Regions from separate parts of the Pantoea sp. F_5 genome, predicted to be linked through region 4. Evidence: riboswitches for the same ligand, from Rfam matches in the RefSeq annotation. Region 4 holds a riboswitch; each other region holds the start of a gene.
The links. Region 4 has a riboswitch for thiamine pyrophosphate ahead of thiB (thiamine ABC transporter substrate binding subunit). Riboswitches for the same ligand answer to the same signal wherever they lie in the genome.
Positions count from the first base shown of each region.

Region 1: another riboswitch for thiamine pyrophosphate. It lies ahead of thiC (phosphomethylpyrimidine synthase ThiC); the one in region 4 lies ahead of thiB (thiamine ABC transporter substrate binding subunit).
Region 2: another riboswitch for thiamine pyrophosphate. It lies ahead of F3I44_RS18515 (FAD-dependent oxidoreductase); the one in region 4 lies ahead of thiB (thiamine ABC transporter substrate binding subunit).
Region 3: another riboswitch for thiamine pyrophosphate. It lies ahead of tenA (thiaminase II); the one in region 4 lies ahead of thiB (thiamine ABC transporter substrate binding subunit).

Region 1 is NZ_VWUO01000031.1:7,669-13,687, reverse strand. It holds gene rpoC (DNA-directed RNA polymerase subunit beta') at 1-162, shown strand, start outside; gene F3I44_RS23090 (DUF1127 domain-containing protein) at 217-399, opposite strand; gene F3I44_RS23085 (PLP-dependent aminotransferase family protein) at 574-2,028, shown strand; gene thiE (thiamine phosphate synthase) at 2,222-2,848, opposite strand; gene thiC (phosphomethylpyrimidine synthase ThiC) at 2,851-4,773, opposite strand; TPP riboswitch at 4,861-4,961, opposite strand; gene rsd (sigma D regulator) at 5,115-5,621, opposite strand; gene nudC (NAD(+) diphosphatase) at 5,711-6,019, shown strand, end outside.
Region 2 is NZ_VWUO01000016.1:42,485-48,503, forward strand. It holds gene F3I44_RS18495 (ASCH domain-containing protein) at 141-554, shown strand; gene F3I44_RS18500 (HesA/MoeB/ThiF family protein) at 564-1,532, opposite strand; gene F3I44_RS18505 (thiazole synthase) at 1,542-2,300, opposite strand; gene thiS (sulfur carrier protein ThiS) at 2,303-2,500, opposite strand; gene F3I44_RS18515 (FAD-dependent oxidoreductase) at 2,484-3,428, opposite strand; TPP riboswitch at 3,560-3,679, opposite strand; gene F3I44_RS18520 (helix-turn-helix transcriptional regulator) at 3,826-4,140, opposite strand; gene F3I44_RS18525 (alkene reductase) at 4,157-5,275, opposite strand; gene F3I44_RS24340 (GNAT family N-acetyltransferase) at 5,680-6,019, shown strand, end outside.
Region 3 is NZ_VWUO01000010.1:144,716-150,734, forward strand. It holds gene ascF (PTS cellobiose/arbutin/salicin transporter subunit IIBC) at 1-1,088, shown strand, start outside; gene F3I44_RS14965 (6-phospho-beta-glucosidase) at 1,125-2,555, shown strand; TPP riboswitch at 2,661-2,763, shown strand; gene tenA (thiaminase II) at 2,833-3,534, shown strand; gene F3I44_RS14975 (ABC transporter ATP-binding protein) at 3,531-4,271, shown strand; gene F3I44_RS14980 (ABC transporter permease) at 4,268-5,023, shown strand; gene F3I44_RS14985 (ABC transporter substrate-binding protein) at 5,047-5,982, shown strand; gene F3I44_RS14990 (EAL domain-containing protein) at 6,019-6,019, opposite strand, start outside.
Region 4 is NZ_VWUO01000005.1:141,453-147,471, reverse strand. It holds gene thiP (thiamine/thiamine pyrophosphate ABC transporter permease ThiP) at 1-1,153, opposite strand, end outside; gene thiB (thiamine ABC transporter substrate binding subunit) at 1,129-2,115, opposite strand; TPP riboswitch at 2,162-2,264, opposite strand; gene sgrR (HTH-type transcriptional regulator SgrR) at 2,300-3,961, opposite strand; gene F3I44_RS08930 (MFS transporter) at 4,215-5,393, shown strand; gene leuD (3-isopropylmalate dehydratase small subunit) at 5,627-6,019, opposite strand, start outside.

The DNA of each region.
Region 1 (6,019 bases), on a different contig from region 4:
CGTCTGATCCCGGCCGGTACCGGTTATGCGTACCATCAGGATCGCATGCGCCGCAAAGCGGCAGGTGAAGTTCCGGCTGTACCGCAGGTGACTGCGGATGAAGCCTCAGCCAGCCTGGCTGAACTGTTGAACGCCGGTCTCGGCGGCAATAAAGACGATTAATCGTCCTTTACCTGATAAAAACCCTGCCTCGGCAGGGTTTTTTTTGTCTCAGACTCAGCTATTCCAGTCACTGCGGCTGATACCGATATCTTTCAGCTGACTGTCGCTTAACTTCGACAGGATGAGGCGCGTCTCACGCCGCAGCTGCCAGCGTTTGTAACTGCGCCACAGGTAACGAACCAGGTGGTAAGGCGTGCCTGTAAATGGTTTAGCTGCGCGATTCTCGTCATATCCCATGATAGTGCCCTCAGTGAAGTATCTGAGGACCATTTTCAGTGGATCGCTCTGTACGATACAGACGCAAAAATCACTTTTATTTAACATACAGATTGCTGTCATGACGATCTGAATGGTAAAAAAGAGGCTGAACTGTACTGGTTACTGCTCAACCTCTGAGCCTGTGGAGATACAATGACCCGATATGAACATCTGGCTACGCTGCTGGCTCAGCGTATTGAACAAGGCTTATATCGCAGCGGTGAGCGCCTGCCTTCAGTACGCAGTCTGAGTACCGAGCATGGCGTCAGTATCAGTACGGTGCAGCAGGCTTATCATCTGCTGGAAGAGAAGCAGATGATTACGCCGCAGTCGCGATCCGGCTATTTTGTGGCGTCACGCAAAGCAACGCCACCGATCCCGGCACTGACCCGTCCCGCGCAGCGGCCGGTTGAGGTGACGCAGTGGGATGCGGTACTGGAGCTGATTAACAGCCGTCTGGAAGATGATGTTTTGCAGCTGGGCAGTGGCATGCCCGATTTGACCCAGCCGACGCTTAAGCCACTGTGGAAAGCGTTCAGCCGCCAGGCGCAGAAGCAGGAAATAGCGCTGCTGAATTATGACAACCTCTATGGTGTCCTCGCTTTGCGGCAACAGGTTGCGCGCTTGGCGATAGACAGCGGCTGCCAGCTCACCGCGGATGACATTGTGATTACCACCGGCTGCCATGAAGCGTTATCAGTCGCCGTACGTGCAGTCTGCGAGCCGGGGGATATCATAGCCGTAGAGTCCCCGTCATTTCACGGCATCATGCAGACCCTGCGCGGCTTTGGCATTCGGGCCATTGAGATCCCGACCGATGCAGTCACCGGCATCAGTCTGGAAGCGCTGGAGCTGGCCTTTGATCAATGGCCGATTAAAGCGGTTGTTGTTGTGCCGAACTGCAATAATCCGCTGGGATTTATCATGCCTGAGCCGCGTAAGCGGGCTTTGCTGGCGCTGGCGCAGCGGTTTGACGCGGCAGTGATTGAAGATGATGTCTATGGTGAGTTAGCCTGGGAATATCCGCGCCCGCCCACCATCAAAGCGCTGGATCTTGATGGTCGGGTGCTGCTGTGCAGCTCCTTTTCGAAAACGCTGGCGCCAGGTTTACGCGTTGGCTGGGTTGCTCCAGGCCGCTACCGTGACCGCGTGCTGCACATGAAATATATTGTCACCGGCTCCACCGCTACGCAGCCTCAGCATGCAGTCTCCGAGTTTATCCGTCAGGGCCATTATCAGCCTCATCTGCGCCGGATGCGGCAACTCTACCATCGCAACTATGAAACCTTTAGCTGCTGGGTACGCCACTATTTTCCCTGCGGCATCTGCGTTTCACGTCCTCAGGGCGGTTTTCTGATGTGGATAGAACTTCCCGAAGCGTTTGATGCGGTCCGTCTTAACCGTGAACTGCGCGAGTCAAAAATTCAGATTGCCGTGGGCTCACTTTTTTCAGCATCGGGTAAATACCGTAACTGTTTGCGTTTGAACTACGGGCTGCCGATCAACGATCAGACGGAACGGGCGCTTGCGCTGGTGGGTGCTGCAGTCGAGCGCGCCATGCTCTCGTGCCAGCATGAAACCCAGACTTCAGCCTCTACGCTCGCGTAGGGAAGAGAAGAAGCAGGGCCGGCAAGAGGAGGGAACCGGCCCTGGTCAGATAACCTTAACCTGACGGATGCCACGTTAAAGTTTTGAATCACATCACGCCAGCGGCAACATGCACCTTTGCGCGGCACTTTCCCGGAATAAGGCTGGCGTTACCGATTTTGCAGCCAATATGCGCGGCAGGTTCCATAAATGCTTAATCGCCTGGTCCTGACAGTGCCAGAAGGGTGCGCGTTGCTGCACGCCAGTCATCTGCCTGAGTAATTGCACTCACCACCGCAATACTGCCCACACCGGTGGCCAGCACCTCGGGTGCGCGCGCAATCGAAATACCGCCAATCGCCACGGTGGGAATATGCGACAGATGGGTAAGATGCCGCGTCAGCTGCTCAATACCCTGCGGTGCAGAAGGCATTTCTTTAGTCTGCGTCGGAAAAATATGCCCAAGGGCGATGTAAGAGGGCTGGATTGCCAGAGCGCGATCCCGTTCCGCATCGTCATGGGTAGAGAGTCCCAGTCGTAATCCTGCCTGATGAATGCGGGCAAGATCGGCCACGTCCAGATCCTCCTGACCGAGATGCACGCCATAAGCCTGATGTTTAATGGCCAGTTGCCAGTAGTCATTGATAAATAAACGCGCGTCGTAGCGTTTACCCAGCGCAATCGCCTGAGCAATGGCAGGTTCGGCGACCTCATCGGGCTGATCTTTGATGCGCAACTGCAGCGTGCGAACGCCCATTTCAAGCAGGCGTTCGATCCACTCGGGGCTATCAACCACCGGATAAAGTCCCAGACGCGGGACGGTAGCGGGAAATGCGGGCATCGTTACTCCTCCTTAATGGCATCGGCGGGGTGATAGAGCTCACCACCGCGGCTGCGGAAACGATCTGACATCTGTGCCATGCCTACTTCAACCGGCTCGGCACGGGCATCCTGGCGTGCCGCAAATTCGCGCACCTCCTGGGAAATTTTCATTGAGCAGAATTTGGGGCCGCACATTGAGCAGAAATGGGCCACCTTGCCCGACTCCTGCGGCAGGGTTTCATCATGCATAGCCCTGGCCGTATGGGGATCCAGCGCCAGGTTAAACTGATCTTCCCAGCGGAATTCAAAGCGCGCTTTGGACATAGCGTTATCACGGATCTGCGCACCGGGGTGGCCTTTGGCCAGATCGGCAGCATGCGCCGCGATTTTGTAGGTGATCAATCCCTGCTTCACATCCTCTTTATTTGGCAGACCCAGATGCTCTTTGGGCGTGACGTAGCAAAGCATGGCGCAACCAAACCAGCCAATCATGGCGGCACCGATACCCGAGGTGAAGTGGTCGTAGCCGGGCGCGATGTCAGTGGTCAGCGGGCCAAGCGTGTAGAAGGGGGCTTCATCGCACAGGTCGAGCTGTTCGGTCATATTACGGCGGATCATATGCATCGGGACGTGGCCCGGACCTTCAATCATCACCTGAACGTCATACTCCCAGGCAATACGCGTCAGTTCACCCAGGGTTCGCAGTTCGGCAAACTGCGCCTCGTCGTTGGCATCCTGAATCGAACCCGGACGAAGGCCATCGCCCAGCGACAGGGAGACATCGTAAGCGGCGCAGATTTCACAAATCTCACGGAAGTGCTGATACAGGAAGCTCTCCTGATGGTGGGACAGGCACCATTTGGCCATGATCGATCCACCCCGAGACACAATACCGGTGAGACGTTTCGCCGTCATCGGAACATAACGCAGCAGAACGCCCGCGTGGATAGTGAAGTAATCGACGCCCTGTTCCGCCTGCTCCAGTAGCGTGTCCCGGAATATTTCCCAGTTCAGCGCCTCGGCCACGCCATTCACTTTTTCCAGCGCCTGATAGATCGGCACGGTACCAATGGGCACCGGGCTGTTGCGCAAAATCCATTCGCGCGTTTCATGAATATAACGGCCGGTTGAGAGATCCATCACCGTGTCGGCACCCCAGCGAGTCGACCAGACCAGCTTTTCCACTTCTTCCTCGATAGAAGAGGTAACTGCCGAGTTACCGATATTGGCGTTGACCTTAACCAGGAAGTTGCGGCCAATGATCATCGGTTCCGATTCAGGGTGATTAATATTGGCAGGGATAATGGCGCGTCCGGCAGCGACCTCCTGACGGACAAACTCGGGTGTGATATCGGCTGGCAGATGTGCGTCAAAACTGTGCCCCGGATGCTGTTGCAGCAGCACCTCACTGCGGATTCGCTCACGGCCCATGTTTTCCCGCAGGGCGATGAACTCCATCTCCGGGGTAATCATGCCCTGACGGGCATAGTGCAGTTGCGTGACACGGCGGCCTGCACGGGCGCGGCGCGGTGTTGGCAGGTGATCGAAGCGCAGGTGATCCAGCCCCTCGTCAGCCAGCCGCTGCTGGGTATAGCCCGAGCTGTTCTGTTCGAGAAGCTCACTGTCGTCGCGTTCAGCAATCCAGTGTGCGCGCAGCTTTTCCAGACCGCGATGCACATCAATCTGTGCCGCGGGATCGCCATACGCACCTGCCGTATCATAGACCGGCACCGCTTCATTTTGCTCATAGAGAGGCTGTTCTTTGCTGCCGCCGATATGGGTCGGGCTTAGGGTGATTTCACGCATGGGCACGCGAATATCTTCCCGGCTGCCGGTAATCCAGATGCGACGGGACTGGGGAAAAGCACTGCCGCTTTGCAGGGAATTAATAAATTCCTGCGCCTGGGCACGCTGTTCACGACGGGACATTTTTGGGTCAGACATAGCAATCTTCCTGTTAAGGGGGAACGATGCTTGTCCGGAGTTCGGAAGGAGTAACCGTACAGACAGCACAGGCATGCTGGCATACAGAGAAGTTTTACTCTTGTTCCCTACGCAGGTTCTAACCTGGTCAGGTTCCGCGGATCCCGAATTAACGGTCTCAGCCCAGCTGGGCACTCCGACAAGAAGCGGTTTTCACGCGCGTGTCTGATAACAGACGCTGGCGTAAAAACCCTATATTTCAACGCATAAATAAGAAAAATTTCTTTAGCGTTTGTTCCTCAGAACCTGTTCAGCATAAAAGGGCTACGGGATAATCTCAAGCCCTTTGCCGTCGTTAACCATTAAGCCGGGCGGGCGATATGGCTGTCATTCGCCACTGGCGGCGTAGCAAGCTGATTATCCCAGGCTAGCTGGATCAGCTTATCTTCCAGCGTAAAGCGTGATTCCAGCACTTCGCCCACTTCAGAGAGAGCCTGCTGGAAGGTCATGCAGTTCTCATCGTCAATCGCCTGCTGCAGGTGACCGTCATACAGCTGCATCAGACGCTCAGTGTTTGCCTCCAGCGGAGGGTAAAGCTGCGCGGCGGCGATCATCGGGCTGTCGCCACTCATTTCACTGATCACGCGCTCATAGATACTGAAGTGGCCGGCAGAAAGATAGTCGACCAGGCCGTGACAGAAGTTGTCGAGTGCCTGCTCATCAAGACGCGTCAGCGCCTCTTTTTTAGGTTTAAGACCGACCAGGTGATAATAGGTCACCAGTAGCTGGCGACGCGCTTCAAGCCACGAATCGACCAGTTCATTACTGCCACCTACGCGTTCAGCCAGGACGTCTAACTGGTTAAGCATATCTAACTCCATGTGAGTTATAGTTGTTTATCTACACACTTAACATCAGGGCTTCAGCGTGCGAGTTGACGCTAAGGATGACGAAATAAATGCAATGCGAAATCTCAAGCGTAGACGCTGGATGGTGGATTGTCAGCCATGAACAGAAACTTTGGTTGCCACAAGGTGATTTACCCCACGGAAACGCCGAAAAATTCGGTTTAACCGGCAGTAAGGCCCGGACCATTGGTGAATGGCAGGGCGAAAAAGTCTGGCTGATTTGTGAGCCGCGTTCCGCCGATATGTTCTCCGTGCGACAGCTGATCGATCAGGATGTGGAGCTGTTTCAGCTGGTGGGTCGCGGTGTACAGCTGGCGGAGTTCTACCGCTCTCATCGCTGGTGCGGCTACTGCGGACAT
Region 2 (6,019 bases), on a different contig from region 4:
AATTGAGCCTGTTTTCCCATGAGCAGGCCGGGTAAGCTGTAACGCTCCTGGCAGCATGTCAACCGCTGCTGCTTTATCTTAACGGCGACGCTGACCTGCATTTATCCCGGTCAGGCGCTTATTTCATTAAGGATTTGCGGATGTCGATGACGCAGGAACAACTGCAGGACAAATATCCGGGTGCATCCACAGATGCATTCGGTGATTCCCCGGAATTAGCTAACGAACTGGCAACGCTGATTATTGCCGGCAAGAAAGTCGCCTCCTGCGGTTCGTTACAGAGCTGGCAGGATCAGGAAGTCCTGCCTCAGCCGGGCGGCTACACCCTTGTTCTGAACGGCGAAAAACGGCCCGTCTGCGTGATTCGCACCACCGGACTGTTCCTGACGCGCTTTGACCGCGTCACGCCTGAGATGGCGATGCTGGAGGGTGAAGGCGATCTCAGCCTCGACCACTGGCGGCAGGAACATCAGCGTTACTTTGAACGTGAAGGCTATTTCCATAAGGAAATGGAGCTGATTTTCGAGACGTTCCAGCTGGTCGAAATTGTGTAAACCGGCAGGCTACAGCGTGTTTGCCGCCATCAGCGCCATCCGCGTGATCCCCCGTGCGGCAAGGTTCTCTGCCGCCTGAGCTGCACGCATTCCACTGGCACACACCAGCACCACGCGCCGATCGGACGGCGGCTGCCAGGCCGCTATCTGCTGCGGCAGAATGCGTAGCACCCGTTCGGCCACACTGACCGGCGCTTCTTCGGGACTGCGCAGTTCCACAATGCAATCGTCCTCACTGAGCATCAGCTTATCGATGAACGGGATGCCCGGTGCGTCAGGTTCAGGCGCATTATCAAAGCGGAATTGCCTGATGTGCCAGTCCACAAAGTCGCAGTGGATCATGCAGCCGAGCGGCGACGGGGTCAGTTTTAGCAATACGCTCAGCACCATCTGCGCCTGCATCGCGCCCAGCGTTGCTACCGCAGGCCCCATTACACCAGCCGTGTTGCAGTTACCCGACGCCTTCGGCAACTGAGGAAACAGCGCACGATAGCCAGGCGCACCGCCGCAGAATCCACCGACGTAACCTTTACGACCCAGCACCGAGGCGCAGATCAGCGGCAGACCGCGCGGAGAGCAGGCGTCGGAGAGTTGATAGGTGATGGCGAAGTTATCCGCCGCATCCACCACCAGATCGATCCCCTCCAGCGCCTGCGGCAGCTGACTGGCGCTCAACATCTGGGGATGCGCCTCAACGTGGCAGTCAGGATTTCGCTGCGCCAGCGCGCGCTGCGCGCAGATTGCTTTTGGCTGGCCCACATCTCCGATGCCAAACAGCGTCTGCCGGTGGAGGTTGTGCAGCTCAATCCGATCGCCATCGTAAAGCCGAATAAACCCCACGCCCGCGCCAGCCAGCAATGGCAGCAGCGTCGCGCTGAGTCCGCCCGCGCCCACCACCAGCACCCTTGCCCTGCTCAGGCGTTGTTGCCCCGCTTCACCAATCTCCGGCAACATGGTCTGTCGCTGATAACGCGTCATCGTTGCTCCTTAACTGAACTCTGCCAGACCAAAAATGGGGGTTGAGGCTGACGCCATATCGCGCTGCTCCATCAATCCTGCCTGAAACGCCTCGTGCCCGCCGTGGATCGCGGCAGCAAAGGCACCCGCCATCCGCACCGGATCGCGCGCTTTCGCCACCGCCGTGTTAAGCAGCACGCCATCAAAACCCATCTCCATCGCCTGCGCCGCCTGACCCGGCGCACCGATGCCCGCATCAATAATCAGCGGCACATCTTTAAACCACGCCCGCATGGCACGCAGCCCTTCGATATTGCGCAACCCCTGACCGGAACCAATTGGTGCGCCCCAGGGCATCAGCACTTCACAACCCGCTTCCAGCAGTTTCTCGCCAACAATCAGATCTTCGGTGGTGTAGGGAAACACCTGGAAGCCGTCAGCGCAGAGGATCCGCGCGGCTTCCACCAGCGCAAAGGGATCGGGTTGCAGCGTATCGGCATGACCAATCACTTCCAGCTTAATCCACGGCGTGTCGAAAAGTTCACGCGCCATCTGCGCCGTCGTTACCGCCTCTTTCACCGTATGGCAGCCTGCGGTATTCGGCAGAATCCGTTTGTTGAGCTGCTGCAACAGCGTGCGAAACGCACCGCCTTCGCTGCCTTCACGACGAAGGCTGACGGTAATGATCTCCGCACCTGATGCGTCAATAGCCTGATGCAGAACGTCTGGTGACGGATATCCGGCGGTGCCGAGCAGAAAGCGTGATTGCGGGGCAAATTGATAGAACATGGTTAACCTCCCTGCATCGGTGACAGGATTTCCAGCTGGTTGCCCGCCTCAAGCTGCTGGCTGGCATAACGGCTGCGAGGCACAAACTCACCGTTCAGCGCCGTGGCGACGGTACGCGGGTCGATCTGCTGCTCCGCCATAAGTTCAGCCAGCGTCATTGCGCTGGTTTCAATCGTGCGTCCATTAAGTTGAACTCGCATGAGTCATCTCCTGAGTGAGTTGCAGCATGAGTTTTTCAGCCATAATCGGGGCCAGTAAAAAGCCGTGGCGGTAGAGCCCGTTTAACGAGAAACGGCCATTTTCATAGCGGACCTCCGGCAGATTCTGGCAGTAGGCGGGACGCAGACCGGTGCCACTCTCCACGATGCGCGCTTCCGCCAGTGCCGGATGCAGACTGTAAGCCGCGCTCAGCAGCTCCATCATCGCCCTGGCGCTGATCGGGCTGCTGTCGTGACTTTCGACCATGGTGGCTCCGAGCATGAAGTGGTCTCCGGCACGCGGCACCAGATAGCAGGGAAAGCGCGGATGCAGCAGACGGACCGGACGGGAGAGCTGAACGTCATGCGTGTGCAGGATCAGCATTTCGCCCCGCACGGCGCGCAGAGCGGGCTGCTTATCAAGAGCATGGATGCCGCGGCAGTCGATGATTTTGCCGCCAGGTTTACCGCTGTGAAAGGGTACGCCAGCCTCCTGCAGTGTGACGCGCAGTTGCTGCAGTGCGCGGCGCGGATCAAGATGCGCCTCTGCGGCAAAGAACAGGCCGCGGGCAAAGCGATTTTCCAGCGCCGGTTCGATGTCACCGGGCGCGACCCACCGATGCTGCTCCGTCATGCTGGCGAAGCGGGTCAGTTCGCGACTGTCTCGCGGCGGCGCTACCACCAGTGTGCCCTGCTGCTCCACGCCATCAACGCGTTTCGCCCACCAGCTCGACGCATGCTGGCCCCATTCGATCACCTGTGGCGGCGCGCTTTCTGCTTCGCACCAGGGCGCAAGCATGCCCCCCGCCCAGTGTGAGGCTGCACGACAGTCAGGCTGCGTAATGACTTCAACGGTTTCTCCCCGCTCCCTGAGCAGTGTGGCGACACACAGCCCGGCAACGCCGCTGCCGAGCACCGACCAGCGGCTCATGGTGTCCACCGGAGAGGAAGAGAGTGATTAAGAATGAGATGTTTCACTTTGGCCTCGTTATCGGTTAACGAAGACCCGTGATACAGAGGGAATAGGCAAAGGCGTCGCGAACGCGCGCCTGCGGCAAGTATCGGATGTGATACCCGTCTTCCTACGCCAGTATCAACTGGGTCAGGTTCTAAGGGTCGCTAAGCCGCGCGCTGCGCTATTAGCCTCTCAGTCTCTCTGGCGAGACTCCCCTGACGGCTTTAGTTGTAAGTTAAGCGGGCAGCTTCGTCAAGCCGCGTGCATGAAGACGAGTCAGAAATTCGGGGGATATGTGCAGACTCTTGCTCTGAGTGCAAACACTCTGCATTCGCAGATGAGGAAAGAGAAAAATGCTAATACTGCAAGTGCCCTAAAGCGCCTGCAGCGATTGTGTCACCACGTCGGTTATTTCACGAATACGCGGTTCAGCGCGGCGATAATAGGTCCACTTCCCGACTTTGCTGGCTTCGACCAGTCCCGCATTGTGCAGGGCTTTCAGACATAACGAGGTAGCGGGCTGTGATAAGCCCGCCTTGTCCTGGATCAGGGTGGCACAGACGCCATACTGAGCGAAGGGATAGAGCTGCGAATAGCCCGCAAACGCTTCGTCAGGATTTTTAAGCCACTTCAGCACTGCCACTCGGGTCGGGTTGGACAGTAACTTCAGGGCATTTTCGGGGGACATGCCGCCTCACATAAGATCAGGATTGAAAAACAGGATAGTCAGTATAGCCTTTCTCAGTGCCACCATACAGGGAGGCGTGATCAACGGGATTCAGCGGATAACCTGCTTTAATGCGTGCCGGCAAATCGGGATTCGCAATAAACGCGCGGCCAAAACCCACCAGGTCACCCCAGCCGTTATCCAGCATACGCTGTGCTTTTTCCGCGGTGTAGCGACCAGAATAGATGATCGGAGAACGAAATGTATCGCGCAGTGCAACGCGGAAACTTTCTGGCATATCCGGGCTATTATCCCAGTCTGCTTCAGCAATCGAGAGATAGCCAACTTCCAGCTCATTCAGCAGCTGCGCGGCACGGATGTAGGTCGCATGGGGATCGCTTTCAACCAGACCGAGATAGACGCGCTCTTCATCAGTACTCGAAAACAGCGGCGCAAACCGGACGCCCACACGATGGCTGCCAAACACCGCGCTGACCGCCTCAACAACTTCACGCAGGAAACGCAGACGATTCTCTGCTGAGCCGCCATATTCATCCGTGCGGAAGTTGGTATGCTCCGAAATAAACTGGTTAATCAGATAACCGTTGGCGGAGTGCAGTTCTACACCGTCAAAACCGGACTCTTTTGCATTTTCCGCCGCACGCCGATAAAGCGCCACGATCTCTTTTACTTCTGCGTTCGTCAGTGTCCGTGGTTCGCTGGGTGCAGTTAATATCCCCGCACCGGGTCCGGTTTCGATAAACACCCGGACGTTATCAGCGGCGATGGCTGAAGGCGCTATCGGTAGCTGCTTACCTGGCTGAAGTTCATTGTGAGAGACGCGGCCAACATGCCAGAGCTGGCAGAAAATTGTGGCACCTTCCTGATGTACCGCCTCTGTGACCTTCTTCCAGCCCGCGATCTGGGCGTCGCTGTGGATCCCCGGCGTCCATGCATAGCCCTGCCCGCGAGGCTCAATCTGGGTGCCTTCAGTGATCATCAGTCCCGCGCTGGCACGCTGACGGTAATACTCCACCATCAACTCGCCGGGAATGTTACCCGGCTGCTCACTGCGGCAACGCGTCAGCGGCGGCAATACCATGCGGTTACGAAGCGTGAGATCGCCCAGGTTCAGGGGGGTAAACAGTGACGGCATGACAAACATTCCTCTGATGTGTAAAAGGCATCATTATATTTACACATTTAAATTTGTAAATGTGTAATAGGTGCTTTTCGTTTTAAGTCGGGTTTATCGGAGTGCCTCATCTGACAAAACAGCCTCATCGTAGCAATCCCGCACACGCGGCTCTCAGGCTGGCTTTATTGCCACGAGAGAGCCGTCAAACGCAGGATTATCACGATTTACGCTAAGTATTTATCAGTGAACGTCTGCCACTGCTGGCGATAAACCTCCAGCTGTTTAAGTGCATCATCGATCGAGGGTTATGCTTTGTTGCCTGGATTCGGCGTGGAATGAATCACATCGGCAAACACGCTGAAAATGACGTTCATGTCACTGCCCGATTTTGTCACTTCGAACATTCTGGCCAGGTTATAAACATGTCGGCTAACTCTGGTACAAACACGATACAGCGACACGTACAGTCTTCATTTACGATTTTCATTTTTAAAAAATACCAGGGTCATGGACCCGGTAAACAGCCCCTGCACGCGTTAGAACAGGACTTATGCAATAAAAACTTTGAACAAATCAGGCTTCGTGTTGCCGGTGATAATGCTCGAGCACGTCATATCTATGAGCTCTGCGGTTTTGGGGTTACGGGGATTAATATGAGTAAATGTCTTACTGCACCGCTCTCTTCGCCCTCATCCCCTGATATCACCCCCTATTCAGCTACCACAACCTTTTGTAATGACTCCTTAACAATGACGCCACTTT
Region 3 (6,019 bases), on a different contig from region 4:
AGTTGCTGGCGATGATCCTGGATATGGCTGGCGTGTTTGAGAAAGGCTCGTCAACGCTGGTGATCCTCAACGTGATTGGCGACGGCGCATTCTTCTTCCTGCCGATTATGGTGGCCGCCTCTGCGGCGCTGAAATTCAAAACCAATATGTCGCTGGCAATCGCCATTGCGGGTGTCCTGGTTCACCCCAATTTTGTTGATCTGATGGCAAAAGCGGCGCAGGGTCAGCCGGTCGAGTTCGCCTTCATTCCGGTCACCGCGGTGAAATATACCTACACGGTGATCCCGGCACTGGTGATGACCTGGATTCTCTCCCACATTGAGCGCGGCGTAGACCGTATTACACCCGCCGTTACGAAAAACTTCCTGAAACCGATGCTGATTGTGCTGATTGCTGCCCCTATTGCGATTGTGCTGATTGGCCCGATCGGCATCTGGATCGGCAGCGGAATTTCGGCGCTGGTTTACACCGTGCATGGCTATCTTGGCTGGCTTTCCGTCGCGATTATGGGTGCCATCTGGCCGCTGCTGGTGATGACCGGGATGCATCGTGTGTTCACGCCTACCATCATCCAGACCATTGCCGAAACCGGCAAAGAGGGCATGGTCATGCCGTCAGAGATTGGTGCCAACCTGTCGCTGGGCGGGTCGTCGCTGGCGGTGGCGTTTCGCACAAAAAACCGTGAACTGCGCCAGACGGCGCTGGCAGCGGCGGCTTCAGCCATTATCGCCGGTATTTCTGAACCGGCGCTGTATGGTGTGGCGGTTCGTCTGAAACGTCCGCTGATCGCCTGTCTGATCAGCGGTTTTATCTGCGGCGCAGTCGCGGGCATTGGCGGGCTGGCCAGCCACTCAATGGCCTCTCCCGGCCTGTTTACCAGCGTCCAGTTTTTTGACCCCAGCAATCGCATGAGTATCGTCTGGGTCGGTGCCGTCATGGTGTTGTCTGTCGTGCTGTCATTTGTGCTGACGCTGCTGTTAGGGTTTGACGATATTCCTGAAGCGGAAACTGAAACCAAATCCGAATCCGCGACCGCCGCGCAATCTGCGCCAGTTACTGAACACACCAACGCGATTAATAGCCACTAAAGGAAAGGGTCACGCTGACCCGGAAAAGAGGATTGCATGTCTGAGTCAAGGTTCCCGCAAGGGTTTTTATGGGGCGGCGCGTTAGCCGCCAACCAGAGTGAAGGCGGTTTTCGTGAGGGCGGAAAGGGCTTAACCACCGTCGATATGATCCCGCATGGCCCACACCGTATGGCGGTTAAACTGGGTCTGGAAAAGCGCTTTACCCTGCGTGATGATGAATTTTATCCCAGCCATGATGCCATCGATTTCTATCACTGCTATCCGGAGGATATCGCACTAATGGCGGAAATGGGGTTCAGCGTGTTCCGCACGTCCATTGCCTGGAGCCGCCTCTATCCCAACGGCGACGAACTGACGCCCAACCCGGAAGGCATCGCTTTTTACCGCGCGGTCTTTGAGGAGTGCCGGAAATATAATATCGAACCGCTGGTTACGCTCTGTCATTTCGATGTGCCGATGCATCTGGTGACCGAGTATGGCTCATGGCGCAATCGCAAAATGGTCGACTTCTTTGCGCGCTATGCCCGCAGCTGTTTCGAGGCGTTTGATGGCCTGGTGAAATACTGGCTGACCTTCAACGAGATTAACATCCTGCTGCACAGCCCGTTTTCCGGGGCGGGGCTGGTCTTCGAGCCGGGTGAAAACAGGGAGCAGGTGAAGTATCAGGCGGCGCATCATGAGCTGGTTGCCAGCGCGCTGGTTACGCGAATCGCGCATGAAGTGAACCCGGCGAATCAGGTCGGCTGTATGCTTGCAGGGGGCAACTTCTATCCATGGTCCAGTAAACCGGAGGATGTCTGGGCAGCGCTGGAGAAGGATCGTGAAAACCTGTTTTTCATTGATGTGCAGGCACGCGGTGCTTATCCGGCTTACGCTGCGCGCGTGTTCCGGGAAAAAGGCGTCACGCTTGAGATCGCTGACGGCGATGCCGAAATCCTGAAAAATAGCGTCGACTTTGTCTCGTTCAGTTATTACGCCTCTCGCTGCGCCTCGGCGGAAATGAACGAGCAGAACAGTAGTGCTGCTAATGTGGTGAAATCCCTGACCAATCCCCATGTGCCACGCAGTGAGTGGGGCTGGGGCATCGATCCGCTGGGCTTACGCATCACCATGAATATGATGTACGACCGTTATCAGAAGCCGCTTTTCCTGGTAGAAAATGGACTGGGCGCGCGCGATGAAATCGATGCGAATGGCGAGATCAATGACGACTATCGCATCAGCTATCTGCGGGAGCATATCCGTGCCATGGGCGATGCCATTGAAGATGGCGTGCCTGTGATGGGTTACACCAGCTGGGGCTGCATCGATCTGGTTGCCGCCTCAACCGGTGAAATGAGCAAGCGCTACGGTTTCGTCTACGTTGACCGCGACGATCTGGGCAACGGCACGCTGGCGCGCACGCGGAAGAAATCTTTCTGGTGGTATAAGAAAGTGATTGCCAGTAACGGGGCTGATCTTGCGTGACATTGTCATATAAAAGTCATATCTGAATGACATGTCCCGCATCAGCCGTGCCGGAGCTGAACGCTCACGCATACATTGTGCTCCGGCAATAATTGTCGTATAACGAATGCCTCCGAGGGGTGTCCTGCAATGGGCTGAGATGGCGCAAGCCGAACCCTTTGAACCTGATCTGGGTCATGCCAGCGAAGGGACGGGTCGGCAGATTTTTCTGCCTCATCTCCTGCTCTATCCCCTGTTCCAGACCGTATGCCCGGATCTCCCTGCTACTGGAGATCCTATGTTACATCCGCTTTTCAAAACTGGCTTTTATGGATGTCTGCGCCAGCAGGCGGGCACGCAATGGCACGATTATGTCAGACACAATTTTGTGCAGCAGCTCGGTCAGGGTACGCTGCCACCCGCCGCTTTCCGCCACTATCTCACCCAGGATTATCTTTTCCTGCTGCACTTCGCCCGTGCGTGGGGCCTGTTGATCAGTAAACTCTCTGAACCGGCTGCGTTACGCAGCGCGACGGCATCGCTGAACGCCATTGTCAGCGAACTGCCGCTGCATCTCGCTTACTGCCAGCAATGGGGCATCAGCGAAGAGGCGGTTGCAGGCGAACCTGAGGCAACGGAAACAATCAACTATACCCGTTACGTGCTGGACGTGGGTCACACCGGAGATGTGCTGGAGCTGATGACGGCGCTGATGCCGTGCGTCGCCGGTTATGCAGAAATCGGCCTGAGGCTACTGGACGATCCGGCGACCCGCTTAGAGGGGAATCCTTACGCCGCATGGATTGAGAATTACGGCGATGAATCCTACCTGGCGGGCGTAGGTTCCTCACTGTTGCTGTTTGAAACCCTGGCCCAGCAGCGCGCCGGTGAACAGCGTATCAACGCACTGTCGGAGATTTTTACTACCGCAACCCGGCTGGAAGCCGCATTCTGGCAGATGGGTCTTAATCACGCTGACTGTCTGCGGGTCAGCTCATGAAGCCGTTGAATGATGCCGTGCCGCCGGGTATTTCCGTTCGCCAGCTCTGCCTGACGCTGGATCAGCGGCCCTTGTTCAGCGAGCTTAATCTGGATATCGCCGGCGGTGCATTTACCGCTTTGCTGGGTGCCAGCGGCGTAGGTAAAAGCAGCCTGATGCGGGTGATTGCCGGTCTGACGCCGCCCACTTCGGGACAGATTAACGGCAGCGATGGTCTGCCGCTGGCCGGACGCATCGCCTGGATGGGGCAACAGGATTTGCTCTATCCGTGGCTGACGGTGGAACAGAACGTCTGCCTCGCCAGCCGTCTGAAAGGTAAGAAAGCCGATCGCGACCTGGCGCAGCATCTGCTGGCACGGGTGGGACTGAGCCACTGTGCCCGTGCGCGACCCGCGACGCTTTCGGGCGGGATGCGTCAGCGAGTAGCGCTGGCGCGTACCCTCTACACCCGTCAGCCGATTGTGCTGATGGATGAGCCTTTCTCCGCGCTGGATGCACTGACCCGGACACAGATCCAGACCCTGGCGGCAGAGGTGCTGGTCGGTCATACCGTGCTGCTGATCACTCATGATGCCGCGGAAGCCTGTCGCCTCAGTCATCACCTGCTGGTAATGGGTGCAGCAGGCATTGATACCTGCCCGCCACTCCGGGGCCTGCCACCACGGGCAGCAGACGACATCAGCGTGATCCAGAGTCAGGCCACTTTGCTGAAGCAGCTAAGCAGGCTGGGCGGATGAGATTACGTTTCGCCGCGCTTCGCCGTGGAATCATGCTCTCTGCCGGATTGATTGCGCTGTGGTGGCTCGCCACACTCACTTCCGTTCCGGCCTTTCTGCTGCCCTCGCCCGCTGCGGTTGCTAGCGCACTGTGGGACAACGCTGACTATCTCAGCCATCACAGCCTGATTACCCTGACTGAAATCCTCAGCGGTATGGCGCTCGGCGTGCTGCTGGGCGCGATGCTGGCACTGGGCATGACCTTTTCGCCGCGGTTACAGCGCTGGATGATGCCGCTGGTGATCACCAGCCAGGCGATACCGGTATTTGCCCTGGCACCGCTGCTGGTCCTCTGGTTTGGCTTCGGCATGAGCGCCAAAGTCGCGATGGCGGTACTGGTGATCTTCTTTCCTGTAACCTCCGCTTTTTTTGATGGCCTGCGTCGCGCAACACCCGGCTATCTCGATCTGGCTCGCACGATGGGCGCTTCACGCATAGCACAACTGCGTCATGTCCGGCTGTTAGCCGCACTGCCTGCCCTGGGTTCGGGCTTACGGATGGCAGCGGCCGTCGCGCCGATTGGTGCCATCATTGGTGAATGGGTCGGATCGGCTGAAGGGCTGGGCTACGTGATGCTGAATGCCAACGCCCGGATGCAGAGCGACCTCTGTTTCGCCGCCCTGTTTATTCTGGTGCTGATGACGCTGACACTCTGGCTGATTATCGATCTTCTGCTTCGCCGCCTGATTACCTGGACTCCCGAGCCACACTGACGACCCTACTGATGAGAAAACCTATGACTAAAACGCCCCTGATTGTCCTGCTGTTCAGCGCTGCCTTAACCTCGCAGACTCAGGCGATGGAAAAACTGACGCTGGTGCTCGACTGGTATATCAACCCCGATCATGCACCCATTATGGTGGCTCAGCAGACCGGTGCGTTTGCCGCTGAGGGTCTGGAGGTTAACATTGTGCCGCCTTCCGACCCCGCGCTACCGCCGCGTCTGGTGGCCGCTAAGCAGGCGGACTTAGCGCTAACGTATCAGCCGCAGCTGCATTTCTTCGCCGACCAGGGTCTGCCGCTGGTGCGGGTGGGCACGCTGATTAATACGCCGCTGAATACGCTGATAACGCTGGACAAAGCGGTGAAAAAACCAGCGGATTTAAAAGGAAAACGCATTGGCTATTCAGTCAGCGGCATTGAAGAAGCAACGCTGGCGACCATGCTGAGCCATGACAGCATTAAGGCCGATCAGGTAAAGCGTGTTAACGTCAATTTTCAACTCACCAGCGCTCTGATGACCGGACAGGTTGATGCGGTCATTGGCGGCTATCGCAATATCGAAGCACTGGAAATGAAACTTGCTGGCAAAGATCCGGTGGTATGGAACGTCGAGGATTATGGCGTGCCGGCCTATGACGAGCTGATAATCGTTGCTAACCGTGATGAGGCGCATTCGGCGAAAATTAAAAAATTTCTGCGGGCACTGAAGAAGGGAAATGCAGAGTTGCAGGCACATTCTGAAGAGAGCTGGCAGGCATTTGCACAGGCGCATCCGGAGCTGAACACACCGCTAAATCATCAGGCATGGCAGGCCACGCTGCCGCTGTTCGCCGCCGATCCGGCAAAACTGGATCGCGCACGCTATCAGACTTATGAGCAATTTTTGTTTGATAACAAGCTGATTAAACACATTACGCCGGTTGAGCGTTACGCCATCGGCAGTGAGTGATAAGCGCGCCCGCAGCGGATGCTGCGGGCGGGTTGAC
Region 4 (6,019 bases):
CAATGCCTGGCATCGCCAGTATCAGCATGCCGCTGGTGTCGATCAACTGTGCCGCCGCCGGACGCTGACGCAGACGCAGTTCCCGACTGCTCCACAGCAGCATCATGGTCAGCACCACACAGATCAGACCGGCACCGATGGCGATGCGCAATGAAGTCAAAGTGGCCTGCCATAGTGCAGGCTGTGCCAGCGCGCCTCGCACTCCACCGTGCAGACCATCGACGATGACCGCCGCCAGCGGAGGCAGCAGCAGGATCAGCGCCAGCCCGATCAGCAGCGCATCCATCAGCTGTGCCGCACGGGAATCCTGCGGATCGCGCCAGCCGTTCAGCTGGCTGGTTCCCGCGGGAATCGCTTTGCTGAAGCGCTGGCTGAGTAGCACCAGCGTCAGACAGCAGCCGAGCTGGATCAGCGCCAGCAGCGCCGCACGTCCGGGATCGTAGTCATAACTCAGCGCCTGGAATATCGCCAGCTCAATGGTGGTGGCCTGCGGACCGCCGCCCAGCGACAGCACGGTGGCAAAGCTGGCGAAACAGAGCATAAAGATCAGCGCGCCGGTCGGCAGCAGCTGACGCCGCAGCCACGGCCACTCCAGCAGACGAAAATGGTGCCAGCCGCGCAGGTCGAGCTGTGCCGCCAGCTGACGCTGTTCCGCCGGGATGCTCTCCAGCGCCTGCAACATCAGGCGGGTCGCCAGCGGCAGGTTAAAGAAGACGTGCGCCAGCAAGATGCCCGACAGGCCATAGGGCGAGAAGTAATAACCGATGCCGAGCAGCTGGCACAGATACGCCAGCCAGCCATTGCTACCGTAGACGGTCAGCAGCCCAAACACCGCGACCAGTACCGGCAGCACCAGCGTCATGGCACACAGGCGCAGCAGCAGCTGGCGGCCTGGGAAACGACGTCGATAGAGCGCCCGCGCCAGCGGCACTGCAGGCAGCAGCGACAGCAGGGCGGAGAGCAGCGCCTGAGCGAAAGAGAACGCGATAACGTGATGCAGGTAGTCATCCTGCAGCACGCCACGTAAGTCCGTGTCCGGCGCGGCGCGCCATAGTGCGCCGAAGGCCAGAAACGCCACAAGTGTCAATAACGCTGTGGCGAGGGAACCGGGAATCAGCCAGCGCGGCATCAGCGGCTGACGGCGCGTTGCCACTGGCTAATCCAGCCCGAGCGCTGGCTGGCAACCTCTTCCGGCGAGAACTGCAGGGCGGTAGAAGGCACAGTAAGCGCCGCGAAACCGGCAGGCAGTGGCGTGTCGATCACCGGGTACATCCAGTTGCCGGTGGGGATGGTGCGCTGGAACGCAGGCGAAACCATAAACGTCATGAACTGCTGCGCCAGCGCTGGCTGTTTGCTGCTGGCTAACTGCGCGGCCACTTCAACCTGCAGATAGTGTCCTTCGGCAAAGGACGCGGCAGCGTAGTTCTCTTTCTTCTCTTCGATGATGTGATAAGCCGGTGAGGTGGTGTAGCTCAGCACCAGATCGCCTTCGCCCTTGAGGAACAGGCCATAGGCTTCACTCCAGCCCTTCGTCACCGTCACGGTTTTCTGCGCCAGCTTTTGCCAGGCCTGAGGAGCCTGATCGCCATAGACCTTCTGCATCCACAGCAGCAGACCTAAGCCGGGCGTGCTGGTGCGGGGATCTTCGTAGATCACCCGCCACTTCTCCGGACTGTCGACCAGCGCTTTCAGGCTTTCTGGCGGATTTTTCAGCCGGGTTTTATCATAGACAAAGGCGAAGTAGCCATAATCGAACGGCACGAAGGTGGTGTTGTGCCAGTCATCGGGCAGTTTTAATGTCGAGGTGTCGACCTGACTTTCGGCAAACAGGCCGGTTTTCTGCGCGGCCTGCACCAGATTGTTATCCAGCCCCAGCACCACATCCGCTTTACTGTTTTTGCCTTCCATGCGGACGCGGTTCAGCAGCGAGACGCCATCTTCCAGCGTGACGAATTTAAGCGCGCAGTTGCACTGGGCTTCAAAGGCTTTTTTAACCGCCGGGCCAGGGCCCCAGTCGGCGGAGAAGGAGTCGTAGGTGTAGACCGTGAGAACCGGCTTAGCCGCCAGAACGGGGGCGGAGAGTAACAGCAGCACCGGCAGAACTTTGTTTAACACTTTGCGCTCCTTCAGGAGAATAGGGGATGAGTCGCAAAGGATCTGAGCACAGAGGCCTCTCAAATCCCTACGTCGGTATTAACCGAATCAGGTTCGACGGGTCTCTCTCAGCGGCTTGCTTGTGGCAGGCCGCACCCCGTTGAGAACATCACATTCTAGTCATTTCAGCGCCAGGGCGAAAGCGTCACAGCGCCGGTGGCGCAAACCAGGCTGATTTAAAATCAAACCAGCCCAGGGTATTCATCCGCACACCGCGCATACTGCGCTGGCCTTCCAGCAGCAGCCAGTGGTGAAACAGCGGATGCAGACCGGCTTCTTCAACCAGCTGTTTGCTCCATTCGGCCAGCGGCAGGGTTTTCTCGCGCCAGCGGGCCGCATCGCCGTGCCAGTCGATCGGCAAACAGTGATGCAGTAGCGGAATCTCATAAAGCTGCGCGAACAGCGAATAATTCAGCGGCAGGGTGAAGTTTACGCTGCCCAGCCAGATATCACTTTCCGCGTCGCCCTGATACCAGCTTTCGTAGCTAATCTCACGGGTCTCCAGCGTGACGCCATGCGCTGCCAGCAGCGGACGCAGCGCATTAGCGATGCCTTCATGCTCCACGTGCTGGCTGTACCAGGTCAGCGTCAGGTGGGTTAAGCCGGGCGGTTTTTCCACTGGCGTCAGGTCGCGCCGGTGATGCCAGCGCGGCAGCAGGCCATACGCCGGAAACCAGTAACGCTGATAACCAACACCGGCATGATTGAGCAGAGCGATGGGGTTAAAGAGGTAACTGACCCAGCGCCGTACCGCCTCGTTGCGACCCTGCTCTGAACGCTGATCGAACAGCAGATAGTAGCAGCCCTCTTCAAGGCGGCTCTCCTCCTGAATCTCATCAATGCTGTCACCCTGCAGACGGACACCGGCATAGACCAGTTCATCGCTGATGTCGGGCAGTACCCAGATAGAGACATCGTCAATCAGGGCGCGAAACCCGAAGTAGTCATCAAACGCTTCGATCTTCAGCTGGCTCTCCTGATTGCGTATCACCCGGTAAGGACCCGTGCCAACCGGCTGGCGGGCAAAATCCCGCAGCGTCGGCCATTCGCGCGGCAGGATCATCGCACTGACGCTGCCCAGCAGCCAGGGTAAACCCTCGTCAGGCTGGCTTAAACGAATGTCCAGCGTCCAGGGGGCAGGTGAGTCAATCTGCTCTATATGGCAAAAGAGAGGATGGGAGCGCTGACGCTCCAGCGTGGCGAGCACATCCTCCATCTCCAGTTCTCTGCCGTGATGGAAGCGAATCGCCGGACGCACAAAGAAACGCCAGTGAAGCGGAGAGGTCTGCTGCCAGTGGTGTGCAATATCAGGCTCGATTTCCCCGTTTTCCTCATTTATCCGGGTCAGGCCATTAAAAATCTGGCGGGCAATATGCGTTTCCGAGCGCCGCAGTGCTGAACCGGGTAGCAGGTTAAGCAGCGGACGATAGTAGAGCACCCGCAGGATATGCTTGCCCTGGCGGAAACTGCGTCCCAGGTGCGCCCCAATCATCTGCCGCACCTGGTTTTTATCGCCCACCAGCTGGACCAGTTGATCGATGCGATCCTGTTCCAGCAGATCCTCAGCACGCTGCTGCTGCAACGCCAGGCCGGTATAGCAGAAGGAGAGCTGCGAACGTCTGCCGCGCCCGGCTTCCGCCTGCCAGATCAGCCAGCCAGCAGCCTGCATCCGGTTGAGCAGATTACGCATATGACGTCGGGAGCAATGCAGCAGATCAGCCAGTTCATTGAGGGTAATCTCCTGCGATTGCCCCTTGCAGCTCTGCCACAGGCGAATGAACTGCTGCTTCAGACGTGATGATGACATAAAAGGGGAACTCCTGGTAAAAAGCGCTCTGTTTTTTCTACCTCATTTTAAGAGCAAACTTTGCGCTATGGGAAGAGCGGGAGGCATTCAGCAATGAATGGCGTTCGACCCTCACTTCGCTGTTCAGTGGAGTGCTTTTCTGAGTAGGGTGCATTTACACCGCCAGCAGATGATCTCTGCTGGCTTTTTTCATGTTGCGCGGTATCGTCTACCCTTCTTTTTCCCCTCTGTTTGTTCTGAAAGGGATTTCGCTATGAAATCGCTGTTAACGCGGCAGCGCCGCATCAATCCGGTTTACCTCGCTTTTATGGTCGCCTCGTTCATGCTGGGTATCGCGGGCGCATTACAGGCACCGACGCTCAGCCTGTTTCTGACGCGCGAGGTGCAGGCGCGGCCCTTCTGGGTCGGGCTGTTTTTTACCATCAATGCGGTGGCCGGTATCGTGGTGAGTATGCTGGTGGCTAAGCGCTCAGACAGCGTCGGCGATCGTCGTCATATCATTCTCTTTTGCTGCCTGATGGCGCTGGTGAATGCGCTGCTGTTTGCCTTTACCCGCCACTATCTGACCCTGCTGACGCTGGGTGTGCTGCTGTCGGCGCTGGCCAGCGTCTCTATGCCTCAGCTGTTTGCGCTGGCGCGGGAGTATGCCGATCAGTCAGCGCGTGAAGCGGTGATGTTCAGTTCGGTGATGCGTGCGCAGCTGTCGCTGGCGTGGGTAATCGGGCCACCGCTGTCCTTCGCGCTGGCGCTGAACTACGGTTTTGTGACGCTGTTTATGGTGGCTGCCGCACTGTTTCTGATCTGTATCCTGCTGGTCTGGTTCACGCTGCCGTCTGTGCCACGCACGCAGCCGCTGATGCAAAGCGGCGGGCTACCGATAAGCGGCTGGCGCGATCGGGATGTGCGGTTGCTCTTCATCGCCTCCGTCGTGATGTGGACCTGCAACACGATGTATATCATCGATATGCCGCTCTATATCAGCACCACGCTGGGGCTGCCGGAGAAGCTGGCCGGTCTGCTGATGGGGACGGCGGCCGGGCTGGAGATTCCGGTGATGCTGCTGGCGGGACATTACGCGCGTCGCATCGGTAAGCGCAGGTTAATGCTGATTGCGGTAGCCGCCGGCGTCCTGTTTTATCTGGGGCTGGTGCTGTTCAATTCCCGCACCTCGCTGATGGTATTGCAGCTGTTTAACGCGGTATTTGTCGGGATTATTGCGGGTATCGGCATGCTGTGGTTCCAGGATCTGATGCCCGGGCGGCCCGGCGCGGCGACCACAATGTTCACTAACTCGATCTCGACCGGCATGATTCTGGCCGGGGTGATTCAGGGAACGCTGAGTGAGCGGCTGGGGCATGAGGCGGTTTACTGGCTGGCATTCGGGCTGGCGATTGTGGCGCTGGTGATGTCGGCGCGGGTGCGCGACGTATAAAAGAGAAGGGCGACCGGATGTCGCCCTTATTTGAAGTTACTCAAAAAATCTGGCCCAGCCATCTGTGATATCGAGCCTGCTCAGGGAACACGGTCAGATCGGAAAGTCGCTTAAGCCAATCCCTGGCCGCTCGGCCCGCGCCGTCCATGGCGCGGGACGCTTTCCTCCTCTGCCCGTGTTCCCTGCGCGTTAAACTTAATCGTTGCTGCCTGATTAGGCCTTCTTTAACGCAATCAGCGCAGGAATGCGGGCTGATTCTGCTCATACTGCGAAATAGACGCTTCATGCTGCAGCGTCAGACCGATGCTGTCGAGGCCGTTGATCATGCAGTGGCGGCGGAAGCTGTCGAGTTCAAACGGATAGACTTTATCGCCCGCCGTGACCGTCTGCGCTTCCAGATCGACCGTAAAGCTGATGCCTGGCTGAGCCGCAACCAGCCGGAACAGCTCATCCACTTCCTCTTCGCTTAATTTCACCGGCAGCAGTTGGTTGTTAAAGCTGTTACCGTAAAAGATATCCGCGAAGCTCGGCGCAATCACCACGTGGAAACCGAAATCGGTCAGCGCCCAGGGCGCATGCTCACGTGATGAGCCGCAGCCAAAGTTCTCGCGTGCCAGCAGGATGCT